2 regions of the Aerococcus tenax genome follow, and region 2 is predicted to be linked to the other one. Evidence: riboswitches for the same ligand, from Rfam matches in the RefSeq annotation. Region 2 holds a riboswitch; the other holds the start of a gene.

Region 1 (4,426 bases), 870 kb from region 2:
CATAATCTTGTCCGTCTCTTCTAATAAGGTTGGTACAAAGCGTAATGCAATGGACAGCATTAAGGCAATTTCGTGGACTGGTAGAATATTCTTTAAGGGCTTCATCAAACTTTCCAAGCCATCGGTAATATCCAGGGGTTTGGTGGTTAAGGTAAGAATGGTAGAAATGAAAATAATGTAAACGAAACGTAAAAAGATAAATAAGGCGTTCCATAAGCCTTCATCAGTGATGGCTAAAAAGCCCCATTGCCAGTAAACTTCCCCTGTCCGGGTAAAGAATAACTGCAAGGCCACCGTAATTAGGATCAATAGGATCATGGGCTTTAACCCTTTGAGAAAAATTTTCAAAGAAATTCCGGTCAGCCAGACAAAGGCCACCACTAAGAGGCCTAAGATCCCATAAGTCAGGCCATTATTGGCGAAGAAGATAAAGATTAGTAAGATGAACATGATGATCAATTTGGCCCGTGGATCCATTCGGTGGACCAGGGAATCACCGTTCAAATAACGTCCCATAATAAATTTATTCTTCATCTTGAACCTCCCCTAGTTCAAAATAGTTAAGAATACTATCCGCGAGTTGGTCAACGGTTAGCGGATTGTCCTGGAGTTGAATTCCAGCTTGGTCAGCTAAAACCGCCTTAAATTCTAAACTATCAGGTAGTGACAGGCTATGGTCTCTGAGCCAGTCAGCATCAGAAAAGATTTCTTCTGTGGGCCCTTGACGGACCACCGTTCCTCGGTTCATCACGACAATATGATTGGCATATTGGGCAGCATCATTCATTTGATGGGTCACTAGAACCACCGTTAACTGGCGTTCCTTATAGAGTCGATAGAACATAGCCATCATATCCCGGTGACCTTTTGGGTCCAAACCAGCTGTGGGTTCGTCCAAGACTAAGACCTGGGGCTCCATGGCAAGGATCCCAGCAATGGCTACCCGGCGCATTTGTCCACCTGATAAGTCGAAGGGCGATTGGTCATATAATTCACTTGGCAAACCAACCAGGTCCAGGGCTTCAATGGCTTTTTGACGGGCTTCTTCCTCACTGGCTCCGTAGTTTAAGGGGCCAAACATGACATCTTTGAGGACGGTTTCTTCAAAAAGTTGCGACTCAGGAAACTGAAAGACAATCCCTACTTGGCTACGAATACGGCGTAGGATTTCTCCTTTAGAGTTCTTGGTCACTTGGTCTGGACCAATTTGAACGGTTCCTTGGGTAGGCTTTAAGAGGCCGTTAAGGTGTTTGATGGCGGTTGACTTCCCACTACCGGTATGTCCAATAAAGGCGGTAAAACTTTGGTCGGGAATGGTTAAATTGACATCATGCAAAGACAAGGTTTCAAAGGGAGTACCTGCCCCATAAGCATAACTTACGCCTTGGAATTCAATTTGCATAACCAGTCCACCAACCCTTCTTCAGTATAATAATCTTTTTCAAAGGAAAAACCACCTTGGGCTAGGGCATTTTTTAATTGCACACTAAAGGGCACGCCTAGTCCCATATCGATCAACTTATCCCCATAAGAAAATATTTCTGCCGGTTTGCCCTCATTAACGATTTCTCCCTGACGAAAAACCAAAATCCGGTCGGCACTGGCCGCTTCACTTAAGTCATGGGTTATAGATAGGACGGTGAGCTGGCTCTTTTCCTTCAGACGGCGGATAACTTCCATCACTTCTTCGCGCCCTTCTGGATCCAACATGGAGGTAGCTTCATCCAAGATAATCACCCGGGGCTGAAGAGCAATAATGCCTGCAATGGCTACCCGTTGTTTTTGCCCTCCTGATAAGTTGCTGGGCTCATATTGCCGATAAGCCGACATGCCGACCTCTTCTAGGGCCCAATTGACCCGCTCGACCATTTCATCGTGTGGCACCGCAGCATTCTCTAAGCCAAAAGCCACATCGTCTTCAACCGTGGCTCCAACGAATTGGTTGTCAGGATTTTGAAAAACCAGGCCGATATTTTGCCGGATCGTCCAGACATTGGCTTCATTAAGTGCTAAACCCGCCACGGTAATCTGGCCGGATTCCGCTTCTAATAACCCATCAATTAGTTTGGCCATGGTAGATTTTCCTGAGCCATTATGACCGATAATGGCTACCCATTCTTGGTCAAAGATATCAAAAGAAACCTGTTTGATGGTTTGTTTGTCTTCTTCTTTATCGTAGCGAAAGCTAACATCTTTGACAGAGATGATCGACTCCAAGTTTTCTCCCCATTTCTAAAATAAAACCCTCCGTTCTAATTAACGGAGGGGCTATAGTTATCGTATTCACTCTTCTCCTATCAGACTTTACTGTCGGTACTAGAATTACACTAGTTCATTCCTATCAATCCCTTGATAGCTTGCGGACTTTTACCGCCGGTCGGGAAACGCTCCCTGCCCCGAAGATATCTGTAAATCTTTTATTAGTGTAACGGAACCAGTGCTATATTTCAACTGATTTATCACTTATTATCTTCAATTAGTGCCCGTCCCACATAGTCTGTCCAAGCCTTGACCCCCGCTTTTGAGAAGTGGATGCCATCTTGACTGAGCCAATCGGCTTGGGCATTTTGATCATAGTAAGTGGACCAGTCAATTAATTGACAGTCCTTTCGACTATCAGCGGTTGCCTTCAAGGCCTCGTTGACTTGTTGACGCCAAGGCCGGTTGACATGGGTATTGACCAGGTAAATCTTCTTACCTTCAAAGCGTTTCAGTAATTGGTTAATTTGTTGGGAAGTAAAGCCACCATTGGCGCCTAAGTCTACCACCACTTTATCCTGGATCTCATTCTCAGCGCTAAAGCTATCGATTAGTTCACCAGCTTGGTAGACTTGAAGTCCCACCTTGGCACAAATATTAGACCGTGGGAAGAGGGCCGTAATCCCCTTAGAGACATCGATGGTTAAGGAGTCTCCTAAGAAGGTAAAACTGAGACCGTTAGCCTGGTAGAGGACCTCATTAGAGAAGTCACTTACGATGGCTTGTTGGTCTTGGCTGAGCGATTGCCGGTATTTTTCAATATCTTCATCACTATCACTAGCAATGGTATGCTTTTCCCGGTTAGCTTGTTCGATCGCTTCACGGGCCTCTCGGGCTTCAGCCTCAGACTTGAGCACCACTTCGCCCTTGGGTGCCGTCACTAAGGCAAAAAGCGCCAGGGCTAGAACCAGGGTAAATCCCCAAAAGAGGACTTTTTGGTACCAGGGGGTCTCCTTAGACCGGACTTGACGAAAACCAGTAATTAAACGGAGCGGCTCCCCTTTAGGGCGCAAATAAATCGGTATTGTCACTAAGCGCTGGTTAACCAAGGCATCTAGGAGAAGGCCAATCACAAAGATAGCTAAGACCTGTAACCAAGGTTGCATGGTAAACCAGTTCTGTTGGCTGGCATGGGCAGTAAAGACAATATAGATGGGATAGTAGGTCAGATAGACGAAATAATTCTTCCGTCCGATAAAGGCCAAGGGCTTAAAGCGAAGAATCTTACCAATAAAGGATTGGTCTTGGACAATAGCTAAAACAAATAAGACTACCAATAGGTCAAAGACCAACATACCCCCGTAGTAAGTCCATATGGAAGAATCCGTCAAGAACTTCATCAAGACTGCTAATATACCAGCAGTCACTAGGGCAATTAAGTCTGGCGTCCAAGACGTCTTAAGTAGCCGATATGAGAAGCCTATAATTTCTTCCCCCATTAAGAAAGCGATACTCCCTAATAAAAAGGAAAATAAGCGGCTATCGGTCCCATAATAGGCCCGGCTGGGGTCTTGACCCGGAGTAAAGAGAAAAGCCATCCAGGCCACTGAAATCAAGGCTAAAACAATCAAGAAATAAGTAAAATGCTGCTTAGACATACGCCGCCGCAGTAAGCCATAGATGAAATAAAAGACCACAAGCGACTGTAGGTAGACCCCTAAGTACCAGAGATGGGTTAAAAGCGAGGGGTGGAGAAATTCAGCAAAATAGGAAGACCCGATGGCAATCTGATACCAGTTATTGACAAAGGCCAAGCTGGAAAAGACCACTGGGCGAATATTGGTTAACAGCTCAGCTTGAAAAAGGAGTAGGAGCGCTAGCAAGAGAATAATAAAAAAGACCAAGGGCCAAAACATCTTCCCTAAGCGCCTGAAAAACTGCCAGCCCAGTCTGAAGGACTTGCCCTCCCTTAAGCGCCGTTCTAACTGACTGGTCACCAAATAACCCGATAGGATTAAGAATATATCCACCGCTAAAAAGCCACCCGGCAAGGAATTGGTGAAGAAATGATAGCAAATGATGGCAAGCATGGCAAAGAGCCTCAGAGTATCTAGCTGAGGTAAATATAGCCGTTCTTGGCGCATGGGGAAACCTCTTCTCTATGAATGTTCATTAACATTATTATTATAACAAATATTCTCTATCGAAAACTAAAAAAGCGCAAAAA
Region 2 (4,426 bases):
TTAAAATTTTCTGGCGTTTATCTAAACGTTCGGTTATCGATAAATCTTGCCATTTCTTTTCTAAAGTGAAAAATTGGTCACATTGTTTTACTGCCCATGAGCTGAGGAATTGACCTTGATATTTTTTAGGTGGTAAGGCATCATAAAACTTTCGTCTTAAATGCGCCCAACAGCCAGCAATAGTCACTCTATTTATTTTTGGATAGACATGCCACATATCGCAATGAATCACACCCTCATATTCAGCCATTCCCTTGGGAAGGTCATTAAAGCCTCGCCCAGGAGAATGGTGGTAGAGATAGATTTGTTGCTGAGTTTCTCGAGAAGAGCACGTTAACCAGTAATAGGTCTTTTCTTTCTCATGCTCAATGACCTTATAACTCGTTTCATCCATATGGATGACTGGCTGTTTGATTAGCTTTCCAGAAAGCAGTCGATAAAGAGGCTCAAAGTAATATTCTGCTGCTTTTTCATGCCAATTAATGAGCGTTTGACGAGAGAGCGGTAAGCCCATCTTTTCCCATTCACCTTCCTGGCGGTAAGCAGGAATTTTCAGCTCATATTTTTGTTGAAGTGAGTGAGAGACAAGACCTGCGGTCGCATAGCTCCCATTAAAGACAGGTTTTGGAACATCCGCACTGATCACCATTTCTTTCCCCGCTTTTTCTGAACAATTCGTACATTTATAGCTATGCTGAATAACATTCTCACAACGAATTTCCGCAGGAACGTAGCGTAACTGTTGGCGAATCTTCTTTTGGCCAATTTCTGCCATTTCTTGTTGACATCCAGAGCAATTGCGATCTTCACCTTCTAAGGTGTAATGAAGATCATAATCAGGAAAATTGTCAAGAATTACTTGTTTACGACCTTTTGGTCGTTTTTTGCGACGATAACTAATCGTTTCAAAAGTTTCATCCTCTTTTTCACTGATCAAATCACTAGCATCGACTTCGAAAAGACTTAGCTGATTATTATCCACTAAGTTTTCTTTCGAACGACCATAGAGCTTTTTCTTCAAATAGTGAATCAATTCATCTTGATGAGCAATCGTTACTTCTTTATTTTTTAGTAGTTTATTCTGATGATTTAATTCATTCTGTTTATTGTCGATGGATGACTGCTGACTGTCGATGACACGTTTTTGATGATTGATCATTTTCTTCAATACTTTAATTTCTTCAAGTAATTGCTGTTCTCTATTTGAAGCCATAGTCATCCTCCTTACTGTTTTTCCTATTTTACCAATTGTTTTGGAAAATGAAAATTTCAATAAAACTTTTTCTTTTGTGTTTTTCTTACAGAACTTTCGATAGAAAAACCATCGAGTAACCATTGCCACTGTTGCTTTGAAATCTGTTTCAATTCTCTATGAGTCTTAGGCCATTGCATTTTACCATCTTCAAATCGTTTGTAGAATAGCCAAAAGCCACTGCCATCCCAATAGAGTGCTTTAAAACGATCATTGCGGGTTCCACAAAATAAAAATAATGACTGACTGAACGGATCCATTTTAAATTCTTCCTGAACAATAGTTGTTAGCGAATCAATTCCTTTCCTTAAATCAGTTTTGCCGTAGGCAATGTAAATATGATGAAGGTCATCCATATTAATAATCATATAAAAACCCTCCTAACTATTAGAAGTATAGTTTGGAGGGCTTACATTTTATAGCCGTGTTTCTATTTGACGCTTACTTTAATCTTAAGGGCATAACCATTCATACAATAAAGGATGATCTAACGACTGAAGATTTAGGTTGGATTTACCAAATGATTAACCAACTCAAATTTTCTTAAAGTCCAGGAAGAAGAATGCCATCTTCACAGCACGAAACATATAAAAACACCAGCTTAAAGAGCCAAGCAGTATTAGCTTCTCATTAAGCTGGTGTCTTTTTTATTTCAATGGCAAGGGATTTACCTAGCGAATAATAACTGCCCTGAACTAAACTAAACGCCGCTTAGCCACAGGTAAGGCAGCCGATAAAACAATAAAGTTAGCTATCGAAATAATCAGACCCTTGAGTAAATTAAAAGGAACTATGCCATAAAGAATATATTCCTGCATGTTAGGAATTTCGAAATTCATCACAGCCATATAGAAGGGAGTAATAACATAGTAGTTAGCCAAGGAAAGGACAAAGGTCATTAATACGCTACCGATTGCAAAAGCAAAGCAGACTTTGACATAGTACTTAGCTCTTTCAACTTGTTTGCTCAAACGAAGGTCATAATTACGTAAAATATAGTAAATTGGCAAGCAATAAGAAAGAGTAGCTATGAAAGAAGCCATATCTCCGATTGGGTAACCTGCATTGCCACCTGTTTGCATATAGTGTAAAAAGTTCCGTACAAAAGCAGCCCCTGCTCCACTCCATGGTCCAAACAAAAAGGTGGTGAATAGGATCGGTACATCAGAAAAATCGACCTTTAAGAAAGGTATAGCAGGCAATATCGGAAAAGAAAACATCATAAGGATAAAGGCAATAGCCCCCATAACTGCGGTAACAATTAACTGACGTGTACTTGTTTTCATAACAATTTCCCCTTTCTTCTTCTCAGTCAGGGTTAATTGTTATTTCTTGAAAATAAAAAATTCCTTTCACCGAAAGTCTTCAATGAAAAGAATTAATTAGTAAGTATTTACTATCTTCTCCCATTCTGACTTTACAGTCGGTACTAGAATTTCACTAGTTCTATCAGCTCACTGATTCGCGGACTATCACCGCCGATCGGGAATCTAACCCTGCCCCGAAGATTTCATTTATTTAATTTTACAAATAAATTATAACCCCATTATAGGAGAAATGCAAGCGTTTTATTTTTGTAAGGCATATTGTTTTAAACGCTCAACTTCAGCTTTTAATAATGGCCGGTATTCACCCACTCCTAGACCTTCAGTCGTTAAAAAGCCATAGCGTTCGCGGTTCAAACGTTTTACGGGATGGCCAACTGCTTCAAGCATCTTACGGACTTGACGATTACGTCCTTCATGAATTGTCAGCTCAACGGTTGCATTTTCCTTAGCAGCCTTATTTTTCCGAATGCGTGCCCTAGCCTTAGCGGTTTTCTGCCCGTCTATCACTAGACCTTCTTCTAAGCGCTTAAGAGCATCGGGACTAGGATAGCCCTTTACCTTAGCCACGTAGACCTTATCAATTTCGTAACGAGGATGCATTAATAAATTAGCAAATTCCCCATCATTGGTTAAAAGTAAGACTCCAGTCGTATGATAATCTAAACGCCCGATAGGATAAATACGTTGGGGGATCTCTTTAAAATAATCAACCACTACTTTTCTGCCCTTATCATCAGCAACAGAAGAAATGACCCCATCCGGCTTATTAAATAAGTAGTAAACGGGTTCTTCTTTATATATAGGCACCTGGTCAACTTCAACGAGGTCCTTCTTGGTGACCTTAGTGCCGAGTTCAGTAACCACCTGGCCGTTGACCTGCACCCGGCCAGCAAGGATTAATTTTTCGGCATCACGTCTCGAAGCCACACCAGCATGGGCAATGACCTTTTGTAATCTTTCCATTATTTATCTCCTTCTTCATCAAATAAGCCCTTATCTTCCTCATCTTCAGGTAAAAGCGATGATATATCAGGGAGGTCAGCTATTGAATTCAATCCAAAATATTGATAAAAATAATTAGTTACTTGGTAAAGAATCGGACGTCCAGGTCCCTCTTTTCGCCCTGCTTCTTCAATCAAGTCATGCAATAAGAGGCGTTTAATCATGGCTTGCGATTGAACTCCCCTGATTTCATCAATTTCTAATCGGGTAATTGGGCCTTGGTAGGCAATCACTGCCAAGGTTTCCAAGGCTTGTTGGGACAGCTTCAAAGCAAAAGGACTGACTGCATATTTTTGGATTAAGTCAGCATAGATCTTTTGAGTCAGTAATTGATAGCGCCCCCCTAGACATACTAATTCTAGCCCCCGCTGACTATCAGTTTTTAATTTTTTGTCTAAGTTCCATAAACTATACTGGACCTTTTCTTTAGAAAGATCTAAAAGATTAGCTAGTTCCTCTAGGCTAAGGCCTTCCTCACCAGCAACGAATAATAAACTTTCGCAAGCACCCTCAATGGTCAATCCCCATCATCCTTCTTTTGTATGCTTATATCTGCAGCAATCTGATCTTGCTGGATAAGTAATTTTCCTTGTTTAACTAATTGTAACAGAGCCAGAAAATAAGTCACCACTTTCTCTCTGTTAGGCTGATTCGAACTCAGCAAAGAAAAAAAGGACAAGTGGTCTGACTCTTGGTCCAAGGCTTCTTCGATACTCGTAATTGCCTCATTAATAGTAAAAGTTTCCCCTTTTACAGTTCTTTCAAGTGGTTGTTCCTGCTTCAAGCGTAAAAACATTTTTTTAAAGGCCAATAAGAGGTCTTCACTGCTTACTTCGTTTTCAGG

The links. A riboswitch is a leader RNA that binds a small molecule or an ion and turns the genes downstream of it on or off. The one in region 2 is predicted to bind FMN.
Region 1: another riboswitch for FMN. It lies ahead of DBT50_RS07365 (energy-coupling factor ABC transporter ATP-binding protein); the one in region 2 lies ahead of DBT50_RS03325 (ECF transporter S component).

What each region holds. Positions count from the first base shown of each region.
Region 1 covers NZ_CP127382.2:1,585,207-1,589,632, forward strand. The annotation lists gene DBT50_RS07355 (energy-coupling factor transporter transmembrane component T family protein) at 1-534, opposite strand, end outside; gene DBT50_RS07360 (energy-coupling factor ABC transporter ATP-binding protein) at 524-1,402, opposite strand; gene DBT50_RS07365 (energy-coupling factor ABC transporter ATP-binding protein) at 1,378-2,217, opposite strand; FMN riboswitch at 2,283-2,408, opposite strand; gene DBT50_RS07370 (acyltransferase family protein) at 2,460-4,343, opposite strand.
Region 2 covers NZ_CP127382.2:718,950-723,375, reverse strand. The annotation lists gene tnpC (IS66 family transposase) at 1-1,213, opposite strand, end outside; gene tnpB (IS66 family insertion sequence element accessory protein TnpB) at 1,270-1,620, opposite strand; gene DBT50_RS03325 (ECF transporter S component) at 1,948-2,538, opposite strand; FMN riboswitch at 2,647-2,765, opposite strand; gene DBT50_RS03320 (pseudouridine synthase) at 2,821-3,543, opposite strand; gene scpB (SMC-Scp complex subunit ScpB) at 3,543-4,103, opposite strand; gene DBT50_RS03310 (segregation and condensation protein A) at 4,100-4,426, opposite strand, start outside.